3 regions of the Mesorhizobium sp. P2_D5 genome follow, and region 1 is predicted to be linked to each of the others. Evidence: predicted binding sites of a transcription regulator. Region 1 holds the regulator's gene; each other region holds the start of a gene.
The links. The regulator HrcA, encoded in region 1, represses chaperone genes, less so after heat shock. The targets are predictions, from matches to a motif close to GTTAGCACTCNCNNNNNGNGAGTGCTAAC.
Positions count from the first base shown of each region.

Region 2: groES (co-chaperone GroES) is a predicted target of HrcA. The motif match lies at 1,833-1,861, and genes of this name have one in related genera.
Region 3: AC1DYW_RS14490 (co-chaperone GroES) is a predicted target of HrcA. The motif match lies at 2,010-2,038, and genes of this name have one in related genera.

Region 1 is NZ_JBFUEE010000001.1:287,847-292,053, reverse strand. It holds gene rdgB (RdgB/HAM1 family non-canonical purine NTP pyrophosphatase) at 1-232, opposite strand, end outside; gene AC1DYW_RS01410 (VOC family protein) at 247-657, opposite strand; gene rph (ribonuclease PH) at 855-1,571, opposite strand; gene hrcA (heat-inducible transcriptional repressor HrcA) at 1,750-2,835, shown strand; gene AC1DYW_RS01395 (hypothetical protein) at 2,859-3,056, shown strand; gene AC1DYW_RS01390 (PQQ-dependent sugar dehydrogenase) at 3,149-4,207, shown strand, end outside.
Region 2 is NZ_JBFUEE010000003.1:77,953-82,159, reverse strand. It holds gene AC1DYW_RS13570 (Hsp20 family protein) at 1-134, opposite strand, end outside; gene AC1DYW_RS13565 (hypothetical protein) at 348-470, shown strand; gene AC1DYW_RS13560 (DUF982 domain-containing protein) at 500-814, opposite strand; gene AC1DYW_RS13555 (usg protein) at 1,049-1,318, opposite strand; gene AC1DYW_RS13550 (hypothetical protein) at 1,341-1,688, opposite strand; gene groES (co-chaperone GroES) at 2,015-2,329, shown strand; gene groL (chaperonin GroEL) at 2,389-4,017, shown strand; gene AC1DYW_RS13535 (hypothetical protein) at 4,076-4,207, shown strand, end outside.
Region 3 is NZ_JBFUEE010000003.1:272,300-276,506, forward strand. It holds gene AC1DYW_RS14460 (diguanylate cyclase domain-containing protein) at 1-397, shown strand, start outside; gene AC1DYW_RS14465 (hypothetical protein) at 567-773, shown strand; gene AC1DYW_RS14470 (hypothetical protein) at 779-970, shown strand; gene AC1DYW_RS14475 (DUF6500 family protein) at 1,044-1,265, shown strand; gene AC1DYW_RS14480 (DUF1488 family protein) at 1,333-1,599, opposite strand; gene AC1DYW_RS14485 (hypothetical protein) at 1,596-1,844, opposite strand; gene AC1DYW_RS14490 (co-chaperone GroES) at 2,092-2,406, shown strand; gene groL (chaperonin GroEL) at 2,477-4,105, shown strand.

The sequences.
Region 1 (4,207 bases):
ACAGGCCGGAATCATCGGACAACGCCGGCAGGCCGGTGGCCTGGGCGGCGGCAAATGCCTTGATGTAGGCGTTCTCCTCGAAGGTGGTGCCGGTTTCGTCCGGCTCCGGCAGGCCATAGTCCTTGGCCGATTTCGCTTCGAAACCGAACGGCCCCATCAAATCGGCGAATTCGCGCAGCTTGCCGGCATTGTGGCTGGCGACGACGATCTTTTTTCCATCAAGCGAGTGAATGGTTGGCGAATGCATCATATGCCCCAGATCCGTGGCTCGGCGAACTCGATCGAATTGCCCGAGGGGTCGCGTATATAGATCGAACGTCCGCCTTGCGGCCATTCAAATTCGCTATCGATGGCGATCTTCTTCGCCTCGAGATGCGTTTTCCAGCGCTCGATCTCGTCGGCGCTGGCCGCAAAACAGAGATGACCCTCGCCGACCGCACCGTGCGGCGGCACTTTCAGTCTCGCATCGGGCGCCGGCGGCACTTTCGTCGCCTCGGCGTTGAAGATGAGCAATACGCCGGAGCCGCAGCGGAAGAAGAGGTGCCTGCCGTCGACCTTGCCGAGCAGGTCGAGGCCGAGGATATCAGTGTAGAACTGCTCAGCAGCGCCGAGGTCGGTGACGTAGAGGGCTGATTCAAGGATGGCGGAAGGAATCACGAGGCACCCCCCTCTGCCCTACCGGGCATCTCCCCCGCAAGGGGGGAGATTGGAAGCGTCAACGCCGGCTCGCAGCTTGCAACGTTGGTGGTTGGCCAAACCCAGGACCACAGCCGATCTCCCCCCTTGCGGGGGAGATGGCCGGCAGGTCGGAGGGGGGTGGGAAGGATCGCCAACCTCATCAATACAAACCAGGCCTAAACCACCGCCATCTGCTGCAGGCTGACCAGGCGCTGGATGCCTTTCTTGGCCAGGCCCATCAGGTCGGCGAACTGGTCCTCGGAAAAGGGCTCGCCCTCGGCGGTGCCCTGGATCTCAACAATGCCGCCCTTGCCGGTCATGACGAAATTGGCATCGGTGCCGGCCGAGGAATCTTCGAGATAATCGAGGTCGATGACCGGCTGGCCGTCATGGATGCCGCAGGAAATCGCCGCGACATGGTCCTTCAGCACCTTGGCGACGCTGGCCATCTGGCGGGCTTCCATCCAGCGCAGACAATCATACAGCGCCACCCAGCCGCCGGTGATCGAGGCCGTGCGGGTGCCGCCATCGGCCTGGATGACGTCGCAGTCGACGGTGATCTGCTGCTCGCCCAGCGCCTGCAGGTCGACGACGGCACGCAAGGAGCGGCCGATCAGCCGCTGTATTTCCAGCGTGCGGCCGCCCTGCTTGCCGGCGGAAGCCTCGCGGCGCATGCGCTCGCCCGTCGAGCGCGGCAGCATGCCGTATTCCGCCGTGACCCAGCCCTTGCCGGAATTGCGCATCCAGCCCGGTACTTTCTCCTCGAGGCTGGCGGTGCACAGGACATGGGTGTCGCCGAACTTCACCAGGCATGAACCTTCTGCATGCTTGGAGACGCCGCGCTCAAAGGAGATGGCGCGCATTTCGTCGAATTGGCGTTTGGAGGGGCGCATTCAGGCTTCTTTCCCGTCATTTTTCGGATTCTTGGCCGGCTTGTAACCGCATGGGGCGCGTGGCGCAAAGGAAAATGGCCGGTGATCTGACTTCAGACACCTGGGTGATCTGATACAGACACCGGGTTGCGCGGACCATGGTGAAGTCTATATCCTTGGGCCGGAGGTTTTTGGCCTAATGACCAAGGCAGTTGCCGAACCCAGTCTGCTGTCACCTGCGCTGCAGTCGCTCGACATGCGTTCGCGCGACATCTTCCGGCGCATCGTCGATTCCTACCTGAAGGACGGCGAACCCGTGGGATCACGCAGCCTGTCGCGCATCCTGCCGTCCTCACTGTCGCCCGCCACCATCCGCAACGTGATGAGCGACCTCGAGCATCTCGGCCTGATCTATGCCCCCCACATTTCCGCCGGCCGGTTGCCGACGCAGGCCGGCCTGCGCTTCTTCGTAGATGCCTTCATGGAACTCGGCGACCTCTCCGACGAGGAGCGCCGCACCATCGAGGCGCAGGTGCGCGCGTCCGGCTCGGGTGCGACGCTGGAACATATGCTGACCGAGGCCAGCCAGATGCTGTCGGGCATGTCGCGAGGCGCCGGCCTGGTGCTGGCCGCCAAGAACGAGGTGGCACTGAAGCACATCGAATTCATCCAGCTCGAGCCGACCAAGGCGCTGGCGGTGCTGGTGTCGCAAAACGGCGACGTCGAAAACCGCGTCGTCGAGTTGCCGGCCGGCATCACCGTCTCGCAGTTGCACGAAGCCTCGAACTTCCTCAACGCCCATATTCGCGGCCGCACGCTGGCCGAGGCGCGGATCGAGATTGCCCGCATCAAGGAAGAGACCAGGGCCGCACTCGACACGCTGTCGCAAGACCTGGTCGAGAAGGGGCTGGCGGTGTGGGCCGGTGCAGAGAGCGGCCTGCCGGCACGGCTCATCGTGCGCGGCCGCGCCAACCTGCTCGAAAACGTCACCGCCCAGGCCGACATCGAACTGTTGCGCCACCTGTTCGAGGACATGGAGACGCAGGACGGGCTGATCCAGCTGCTTGACCTGGCCGAACAGGGATCGGGCGTGCGCATCTTCATCGGTTCGGAAAACAAGCTGTTTTCGCTGTCGGGCTCGTCGCTCGTCGTCGCACCCTATCGCGACAAGGACGCCCGCGTCGTCGGCGCACTCGGCGTCATCGGCCCGACCCGGCTCAACTATGCCCGCATCGTGCCAATGGTCGACTATACGGCGCAGCTGATTTCCCGCATGCTGCGTTGAACTGGGTAACCGAGGAGACGACGATGGCGCTCGAAGAATTCAAGGCCCGGATCAGTCTGTTGCTCGAGGAAATGGTCAACCAGCCGGAGGACCAGCACGAAATCCAGGAGCAGTTGCGCGAGAAACTGCAGGAAATGCGCGCCATGGGCCTGCCGCTGCCGGCCGATCTCGTCGCACTGGAAAAGCGCCTTGACGACGATTTCTACGCCGCCGGCACCTGAGGCTGGAGACCGTTTCACCTCAACTCATCGTGTGAGGCGGAACCGAGGAACAAACAGGCCGTTGATTCCTTCGCGACAAGGTGGAGGACGAAATGATCCGATTGGCCGGGCTGGCGTTTCCCGCCGCACTGTTTCTCACGACCGCGGCATTGGCCCAGCAGGCAGAGCAGCCAGTGCTGAAAGGCGCGGCCGCCTTCGGCGACTGGCGTGCCGACAGGCCGGGGGTGCGCCGCCTGATCAAGCCGCAAGATCTGCCCAGGCCTTACGTCACCAAATCCGCCTCAAACGGCGCCGGCCTCGCCGACAGGCCGGCAGACGCCGAGCCGATCTTGCCACCGGGCTTTTCAGCCGAGCTGATCACGTCGGGCATCGACAATCCGCGCGTCGTGCGCACCGCGCCGAATGGCGACCTGTTCGTCGCCGACAGCGAAGCCAACCAGATCCGCGTCTATCGCCTTGCCGAGGGCAGCGCGAAGCCGGCGAAGGACGGCATCTTTGCCGGCGATCTCAACCAGCCCCACGGCATCGCCTTCTACCCGCCAGGCAACGACCCGCAATGGGTCTATGTCGCCAACAGTGACAGCATCGTGCGCTTTGCCTACCGCAATGGTGACCTGAAGGCGGCCAGTGATCCGGAAACCATCGTCGACAACATCCCTGCCAATCATCACTGGACCCGCGACATCGTCTTCTCGCCGGACGGCAAGACGCTCTATCTGTCGGTCGGCTCGGGATCGAACGTCGCCGAGGGCATGGCAAGGGAGCCGGATGGCGGCCTCGACGCCTGGACGAGGTCGCAGCCGCTGGGTGCTGCTTGGGGGTCCGAGGACGGCCGTGCCGACGTGCTGGCCTTCGACCCCGACGGCAAGAATGGCCGCATCGTCGCCACCGGCTTGCGCAACTGTTCGGGCATGACGGTCCAGCCGGCGACCGGGGCGCTGTGGTGCGTCGTCAACGAGCGCGATGCACTCGGCGACAATGTGCCGTCCGAATATGCGACTGTGGTCAAGGACGGCGCTTTCTATGGCTGGCCCTGGTATTACATCGGCAACAACGAGGATCCACGCCACAAGGGCGAGCGCCCCGATCTTGCCGGCAAGGCGACCATTCCCGATGTGCTGATGCAGGCGCACTCGGCGCCGCTCAACATC
Region 2 (4,207 bases), on a different contig from region 1:
CCGAGCTTGGCGATATCGTAAGGCGGCCAGTTATCCGCGTTCTGCGGGGGGCTGGCATTTTCGAGCAAGTTGAAGATGCGGTCAAAGCCGATGCTCGACCGATAGAAGGGGGAAAAGTCCAGGTTCGTTCTCATAGCTACATCCTCCTTGGAGCAACATAGTACGAGGGAACGCCAAGAAGCCTGGCGCTCCCTGACACATCGGCCCCTTGCGCGGCGACCAACAAAGATGAGTTGGGAATCGATTTCGGCCGTGTCAAGAGCAACCGCTAAAGCAGTTTCGCTACCGCCTTCGGATGGCCAGCGAATGCCCATCTACTTCGCAGGTATTTCGAACGGAGGAAAAGGATGACTATGACACGCCATGAGGCGCTGAGGAGCCAGGGACGACCATTGCCGGGGACACGGGTGGCAGCGCTAATTGACCTGATCGAGCCCGACGACGAAGGCGACCTGGCATATCCGCTTTGATGCTGCGGCGGTAGATTGCCGCAGCAGTACTAGCCCTGACTATCTAAAAGATGGTCTATTTTGCTGATCTTCGGCCCTGCCATCCACTGCGGCGCTGCGGGCAGATCCTCGATGACGGCGACCCTGCGTGCCCAGGTCGTAAAGGCCCTGTTCGCCGCCTCGACAGACTTCCGGCCATCGTACGCGGAGTAGCATGCATCCGACGCCGCAGCGTGGAGGAGGCCGCGCCTTTCAACCGGCCATTCTTCCAGAAACTCTATCGCATCCATGACACAGCAGATCTTTTGGACAACACGGCCCTCGTCTCTTACGAAAACCGGTTGTTTGAACGTCGCGCTTTCCATAGTGACCTCCCTTCAAACCTTGGGGCAACTGAATCTTGCCTCCCCGTGCGCGGCTCCCGGCAAACGATGTCGGCTACTTGGCGATCGCCACGGAAAACGGCGGAAACCGGATTTTCAAAGAGCATCGTTTCCATACGATCCTTCGGCTCCTGCTAACCCGACATCCGGCAAGCCGCGCTGGACACATAAAAAGATTGGAAACGCCAGTTTCCAGTTCAAGGGGAGCGGACCCGGCTATTGAATTGTGAAGATGCCGTCTACGGCCTGCCATTCGGAAGGCCGGATAAGGCGGTGATGGGCGACTCGCACGGAATGCAGCGCGCCTTCGAGTTCGCGCTCCCAGTAATCCAGAAACCCCTTGAGGGTCGGGAATTCCGGTGCCAGGTCGTATTCCTGCCAAACGTAGAGCTGCAAAAGGCTCGGATGATCGGGAAGGCGGTAGTGAATTTCCGCAGTTGTGAGACCGTAGCCCTCCATCTGCAGCCGGAATTCCTTGCTGACCATGCGTCTCTCCTATCGCGCGCGTTCAGGCATCAAGTCTTTGCGGGGGTTCTCGGGTCCGCCGTTCCTCGAGGTCACAGCCTACCTCGGCGCGACTATCGTCCAGTCGGCGAAGTGCCTCCATGATGGCGTCAAACGTCACCGGGCTCGCAGCACCCGGTGGCTTTCGCAGCGCAGGCATAGATTCGACGGCGCAAGCATCCGATGCCCATGAGGCAAGAATGGCGCGCTTTTCCTGAATGTCGAGCGTGCGGTCGCCCACCACCTCATCGGGGTGACTAAAGTGCAGCGCCGGGAACAGCAGGCGGTCAAGCGAAGGATCAGAGGTTTCAGGGGCGATCGAGGGGATGTTTCTCGACGAGGTTCGTTCCATCGACAGTCTCCGTTTCCTAACAATCTCCTTGGCATCGTTGTCTTCTTGGGACTCCAATCGCACAAAATTTCGTGGAGTTCGGATCGAATTTCAAGACCCGAAAGTCGCGCGCCCCTAGCGAAAATAGCTTCATGAATTCATGTCCCTAGCACTCTTGAATACAGAGTGCCAAAATTTTTCCAGCGACCCCTTGAAACCCGAAAATTCCAAAACTAGCTCGATATACGCGCGATGCCTGAAAGGGTCGCGGCGCCCCACACCGGCCCGATATTGCCGGTTCGGTGTGGAGGAACCTAAAAAATCTGTTTGTCCTGAAGGAGAACGATATGACGTTCCGTCCATTGCATGACCGTATCCTGGTCCGCCGCATCGAAGCCGAGGAGAAGACGGCTGGCGGCATCATCATCCCCGACACCGCCAAGGAGAAGCCGCAGGAGGGCGAGGTGATTGCCGTCGGCCCAGGCGCCCGCGACGAGAGTGGCAAACTCACGCCGCTCGACGTCAAGATCGGCGACCGCATCCTGTTCGGCAAGTGGTCCGGCACGGAGATCAAGCTCAGCGGCGAAGATCTGCTCATCCTGAAGGAAAGCGACGTGATGGGCGTGATCGAGCAGACCGCGACGGTCAAGAAAGCCGCCTGATCGAACTCTGGTCCAATCGCAATCCAGTCAATGAAGCTGCCTACTGAAGGAATGATCCAATGGCTGCCAAGGAAGTGAAATTCCATTCCGACGCCCGCGAGCGCATGCTGCGCGGTGTCAACATCCTCGCCGACGCGGTGAAGGTCACGCTCGGCCCCAAGGGCCGCAACGTGGTCATCGACAAGTCGTTCGGAGCGCCGCGCATCACCAAGGACGGCGTCACCGTCGCCAAGGAAATCGAGCTCGAGGACAAGTTCGAGAACATGGGCGCGCAGATGGTGCGCGAGGTCGCCTCGAAGACCAGCGACCTTGCCGGCGACGGCACCACGACCGCGACCGTGCTTGCACAGGCGATCGTCAAGGAAGGCGCGAAGGCAGTAGCCTCGGGGATGAACCCGATGGACCTGAAGCGCGGCATCGACAAGGCCGTCGATGCGATTGTCCAGGAGTTGAAGACCAACGCCCGCAAGGTGACCAAAAATGACGAGATCGCCCAGGTTGGCACCATCTCGGCCAATGGCGACGCCGAGATCGGCCGCTTCCTTGCGGAAGCGATGCAGAAGGTCGGCAATGAGGGCGTCATCACCGTCGAGGAAGCCAAGACCGCCGAGACCGAGCTGGAAGTCGTCGAGGGCATGCAGTTCGACCGCGGCTACCTCAGCCCCTACTTCATCACCAACCAGGATAAGATGCGCGTCGAGCTCGAAGAGCCCTATGTGCTGATCCACGAGAAGAAGCTGTCCAATCTGCAGGCGCTGCTTCCGGTGCTGGAAGCTGTCGTGCAGTCGTCCAAACCGCTGCTGATCATCGCTGAGGATGTCGAGGGCGAAGCGTTGGCGACGCTGGTCGTCAACAAGCTGCGCGGTGGCCTCAAAGTCGCCGCCGTCAAGGCGCCGGGCTTCGGCGACCGCCGCAAGGCAATGCTGGAGGATATTGCCATCCTCACCGGCGGCACCGCGATCTCGGAAGATCTCGGCATCAAGCTAGAGAATGTCACGCTCAACATGCTGGGCCGCGCCAAGAAAGTGGTGATCGAGAAGGAGAACACCACCATCGTCGATGGCGCCGGCTCGAAGAGCGAGATTCAGGGCCGCGTCAGTCAGATCAAGGCGCAGATCGAGGAGACTACCTCCGACTACGACAGGGAAAAGCTGCAGGAGCGGCTGGCCAAGCTCGCAGGCGGTGTCGCCGTCATCCGCGTCGGCGGCTCGACCGAGGTCGAAGTCAAGGAGCGCAAGGACCGTGTCGACGATGCCATGCATGCGACGCGCGCTGCGGTCGAGGAAGGCGTGTTGCCAGGTGGCGGCGTGGCGCTTCTGCGTGCGGCCAAGGCACTGGACAGCGTGCAGGCCGAAAATGAAGACCAGAAGCACGGTATCGAGATCGTGCGCCGCGCGATCGAAGCGCCTGTGCGCCAGATCGCCGAGAACGCCGGCGCGGAAGGCTCGATCATCGTCGGCAAGCTACGCGAGAAGCCGGAATTCGGCTGGGGCTGGAACGCCCAGACCAACGCGTTCGGCGACCTCTACAACGAGGGCGTCATCGATCCGGTAAAGGTGGTGCGCACCGCGCTCCAGGATGCGGCATCGGTTGCCGGCCTGCTGGTAACGACGGAAGCGATGGTTGCCGAGAAGCCGAAGAAGGAATCCGCCGTTCCGGCAATGCCGGCTGGTGGCATGGACTTCTGATGGTAACGGCTGTGTCCGCGCCCGGCGGGCGCGGACACAGCGACAAATGGGTAGAGCCATGAACGTGATGAACTTGAACGTAATCCCCCCGCCGTCGCGTGCGGCCACCGATCTGAACTACGAAGCGGACCTGAAGGTTGCGCTTGACCCGATACTGGTCGAGTTGCTCGACAGAGCGGAGGCCGCGGGT
Region 3 (4,207 bases), on a different contig from region 1:
CTTCAAGGCCGTCAACGACACGTTCGGCCATGTCGTCGGCGACGAATGCCTGAAGGCGGCCGCCGAGCGGCTTGCCGGGAGCTGCGGCGAGGCGGATCTGGTGGCGCGCGTCGGCGGCGACGAGTTCGCGGTCCTGCTCGGCCCGCATCTCGACCGCGGAGCGGTCTCCGGCCTGGCGCGCGGCATCATCGAGGCGATGGGCAAGCCGGTCAGCGCTTGCGGCCAGTCGCTCAGGCTCGGCGCCTCGGTCGGCATCGCCTTCGCCCAGGCTGGTGCACCGTGCGACCTGTTCATGCAGGCCGATACTGCGCTCTATGCCGCCAAGGCGGCAGGGCGCAACACGTTCCGCATCTTCAAGTCCGACGCCGCCGCGAAGGGTCGCAGCGCCGCGGCCTGAGGGCCAAGCTCCGGCGTGTTGTACGGCCTTGGTCGACGGGCGCCGCGCATCTTTCACCAACGCCGTCCCTATCTGCATTTGGCATGCAGGGCGCTCGAGAAAAGAGTGCTATGCAAGGCAAGCGAGCATTCTTGCTCCAACTCCTTCCCCGTCATTCGAGGTCGTTTTCGTGCGTGAACCATCGCCGTTGCCTGTGTTTGGAAAACTTGGCGTCAAGCCGCCTGCTGCCACTGTCAAGGCGCCGGTTTCGTCGGCAGGTGTGGCGTTGCGGTTGCGGGAGCTTCTGGCCGCGCATGGCGGCATGCTACTGAAGCTGTCGGTCATCGCCTGGACGGTGCTGATCCTGGCCACGGTGTTTTTCATGATGCAGGGCTGACCAGCATGGCCAATCGCTACACGCTGCGCATGGAACTGCCCCAGAGCTGGACCATCATCGATGTCTTCACCGGCCAGCCTGCCGTGATCCGGCAAAAGGTGATGGTCGGGATGGGCCCGCGCGAGGCCGAGGACATGGTCGTGCAGATGAACGTCCGTGACGTCAAGCGCCGGGAAAGGGCAGAGCGCAAGTCCTGACCTGCGCAGTCGCCGCCGAGGTCAGCACTTTGCCGCCGGCAAGAGCTCGCCACACCGCAAACCGAGGATTCCCGTGAGAGCCAGCCTGAAGCAGAAGATACTGGAGGTCTGTGATCGCAAGATTTCCGAGAAAGGGCCTGGCGTCGGCGTATCGTTCTACGCGTTCTTCGCCAACAGGAACGACGACCCCGACCTTTTGATGGAAGCCGCCGAATGGTGGATCAGAACTCACCGCCTCGACCATTTTGAAAAGGCTGAAAAGATACGCACCATGGTCGAGAAGATGGATATTTAATCTTGGTTTCCATGGATGTCGTTGTCTCACGACCGGGGCCGTTTTTGAGTGGCATGCACCAAGCTGATCAGCCGAAATCGGCGGCCGTCAGCACGTACATGCTCTTGCGGGTGCGGTCGTAGGCCTTCGACGCCACGTCACGGATGGCGCTGCTCTCAGTATCGAATGTGGCGAGATAGCCGGCTTCATTGGTCGCGGTCGCCGGCTGCATCCTGGTCATCGCATCGGCGGCGACGGAGAAGGAGATCTGGAACATGCCGTCATGGCCAACGAAACGGATGCGCTTGCCGGCTTCGTCATAGCTTCGGCTGCGGTTGGGGAAGGTCAGGCTCATGTCTTGGCCTCCGTGGCTTTCTTGACCACCCGCTTCTTCTTCGGCGTCGGGTTCAGCGCTTCGGCAACGCGGTCTGCCTCTTCCTTGGCCAACCGCAGCTCCCGCAGCCTTGCGGTCTTGATCTCCCTGGCCCGTGCCTCGGACATGTACTCAGCGGTTGCCTTGTTGCGCTCCGCCGTTTTCTTCTGCTTGTCGACAAAGCGGGCTTCAGCTTTTTCCATGATCGTCTGATTGCCTTCGGCCATCGAAGAAATCTCCCTTGTGCCTGAAATTGAGAAAACGAACTTGTCCGATAAATAGGCACTCAATCGGCAAAATTCAATTTTTTGAATTATTTGACCAATCGGCGATATCACGAAACGGCAATCCGAAATAATACTTTTGAATATTTATTCCGGCCGCGAATAATTTTTGGCACTCCTATCTATCGAGTGCCAAAGCGCCTATAGGAGGGGCGCGGCCGCCTGTGCCGGCCCCCAGAAGGAAGTTCTCATGAAGTTTCGGCCACTCCACGATCGCGTCGTCATCCGGCGCGCCGAAGGCGACACCAAATCCAAGGGCGGCATCATCATCCCCGACAATGCCAAGGAAAAGCCGCAGGAAGGCGAAGTCATCGCCGTTGGTCCCGGTGCACGCGACGAAAACGGCGCGCTTGTTCCACTCGACGTCAAGGCCGGCGACTTCATCCTGTTCGGCAAATGGTCGGGCACCGAGGTCAAGATCGACGGCGAGGACCTGCTGATCATGAAGGAAGCCGACATCATGGGCGTCATCGAGAAGGCCGTCGAGGCCAAGAAGGCCGCCTGACCAATGAGGAGCCGGCTTTTGCCAGGCTCCGGCGAGCGGTTCACTCCACCACACGAACGGGATTAAAAAAATGTCTGCCAAGGAAATCAAATTCTCCACCGATGCACGCGACCGCATGCTGCGCGGCGTCGAGATCCTCACCAATGCGGTGAAGGTCACGCTCGGCCCCAAGGGCCGCAACGTCATCATCGACAAGGCCTATGGCGCGCCGCGCATCACCAAGGATGGCGTCACTGTCGCCAAGGAAATCGAGCTTGCCGACAAGTTCGAGAACATGGGCGCGCAAATGGTGCGTGAAGTGGCTTCGAAGACCAACGACCTCGCCGGTGACGGCACCACCACCGCCACGGTGCTGGCTGCCTCGATCCTGCGCGAAGGCGCCAAGCTGGTCGCTGCCGGCATGAACCCGATGGACCTCAAGCGCGGCATCGACCAGGCGGTCACCGCCGTGGTTGGGGAAATCAAGGCGCGGGCCAAGAAGGTCAAGTCGTCGGCCGAGATCGCCCAGGTCGGCACCATCGCCGCCAATGGCGATGCCAGCGTCGGCGAGATGATCGCCAAGGCGATGGACAAGGTCGGCAATGACGGCGTCATCACCGTCGAGGAAGCCAAGACCGCCGACACCGAACTCGACGTCGTCGAGGGCATGCAGTTCGATCGCGGCTATCTCTCGCCCTATTTCGTCACCAATGCCGACAAGATGCGCGTCGAGCTGGAAGAGCCCTATGTCCTCATCCACGAAAAGAAGCTCGGCAATCTGCAAGCGATGCTGCCGATCCTCGAAGCCGTGGTGCAAAGTGGCAGGCCGCTGCTGATCATCTCCGAGGACGTCGAAGGCGAGGCGCTCGCCACGCTGGTCGTCAACAAGCTGCGCGGCGGCCTCAAGGTCGCGGCCGTCAAGGCGCCGGGCTTCGGTGACCGCCGCAAGGCGATGCTGGAAGACATCGCCGTGCTCACATCAGGCCAGATGATTTCCGAGGATCTCGGCATCAAGCTCGAAAACGTCACCATCGAGATGCTCGGCCGCGCCAAGCGCGTGCTGATCGACAAAGACACCACCACGATCATCGACGGCGCCGGCACCAAGGCGACCATCCAGGCGCGCGTCGCCCAGATCAAGGGTCAGATCGAGGAGACGACGTCCGACTACGACAAGGAAAAGCTGCAGGAGCGGCTAGCCAAGCTCTCCGGCGGCGTTGCCGTCATCCGCGTCGGTGGCGTCACCGAGTCGGAAGTCAAGGAAAAGAAGGACCGCATCGACGACGCGCTGAATGCGACGCGCGCGGCGGTTGAAGAAGGCATCGTGCCCGGCGGCGGCGTGGCTCTGCTGCGCGCAAGGTCGGCGCTTGCGGGTCTCGCTGGCGCCAATGACGACGTCACGGCGGGCATCTCGATCGTGCTGCGGGCTCTTGAAGCGCCAATCCGGCAGATCGCCGAGAATTCCGGCGTCGAAGGCTCGATCGTGGTCGGCAAACTCACCGACAGCAAGGACCACAATCAGGGCTTCGACGCCCAGAACGAGGTCTATGTCGACATGATCAAGGCAGGTATCGTCGATCCGGCGAAAGTGGTGCGCACCGCACTGCAGGATGCCGGCTCGATCGCGGCACTGCTGATCACCGCTGAAGCCATGATCACCGACATCCCGGCCAAGGATGCCGCACCTGCAGGCAATGGCGGCGGCATGGGCGGCTACTAAAGTTTCAGGTGATGCCGGCCTGCTCGGAAACCACCGTTTTCGACCCGGCCTGACATGAATCTACGCCGGTTCTAGGAGCCGGATATTACCGCCGGGGGCAGT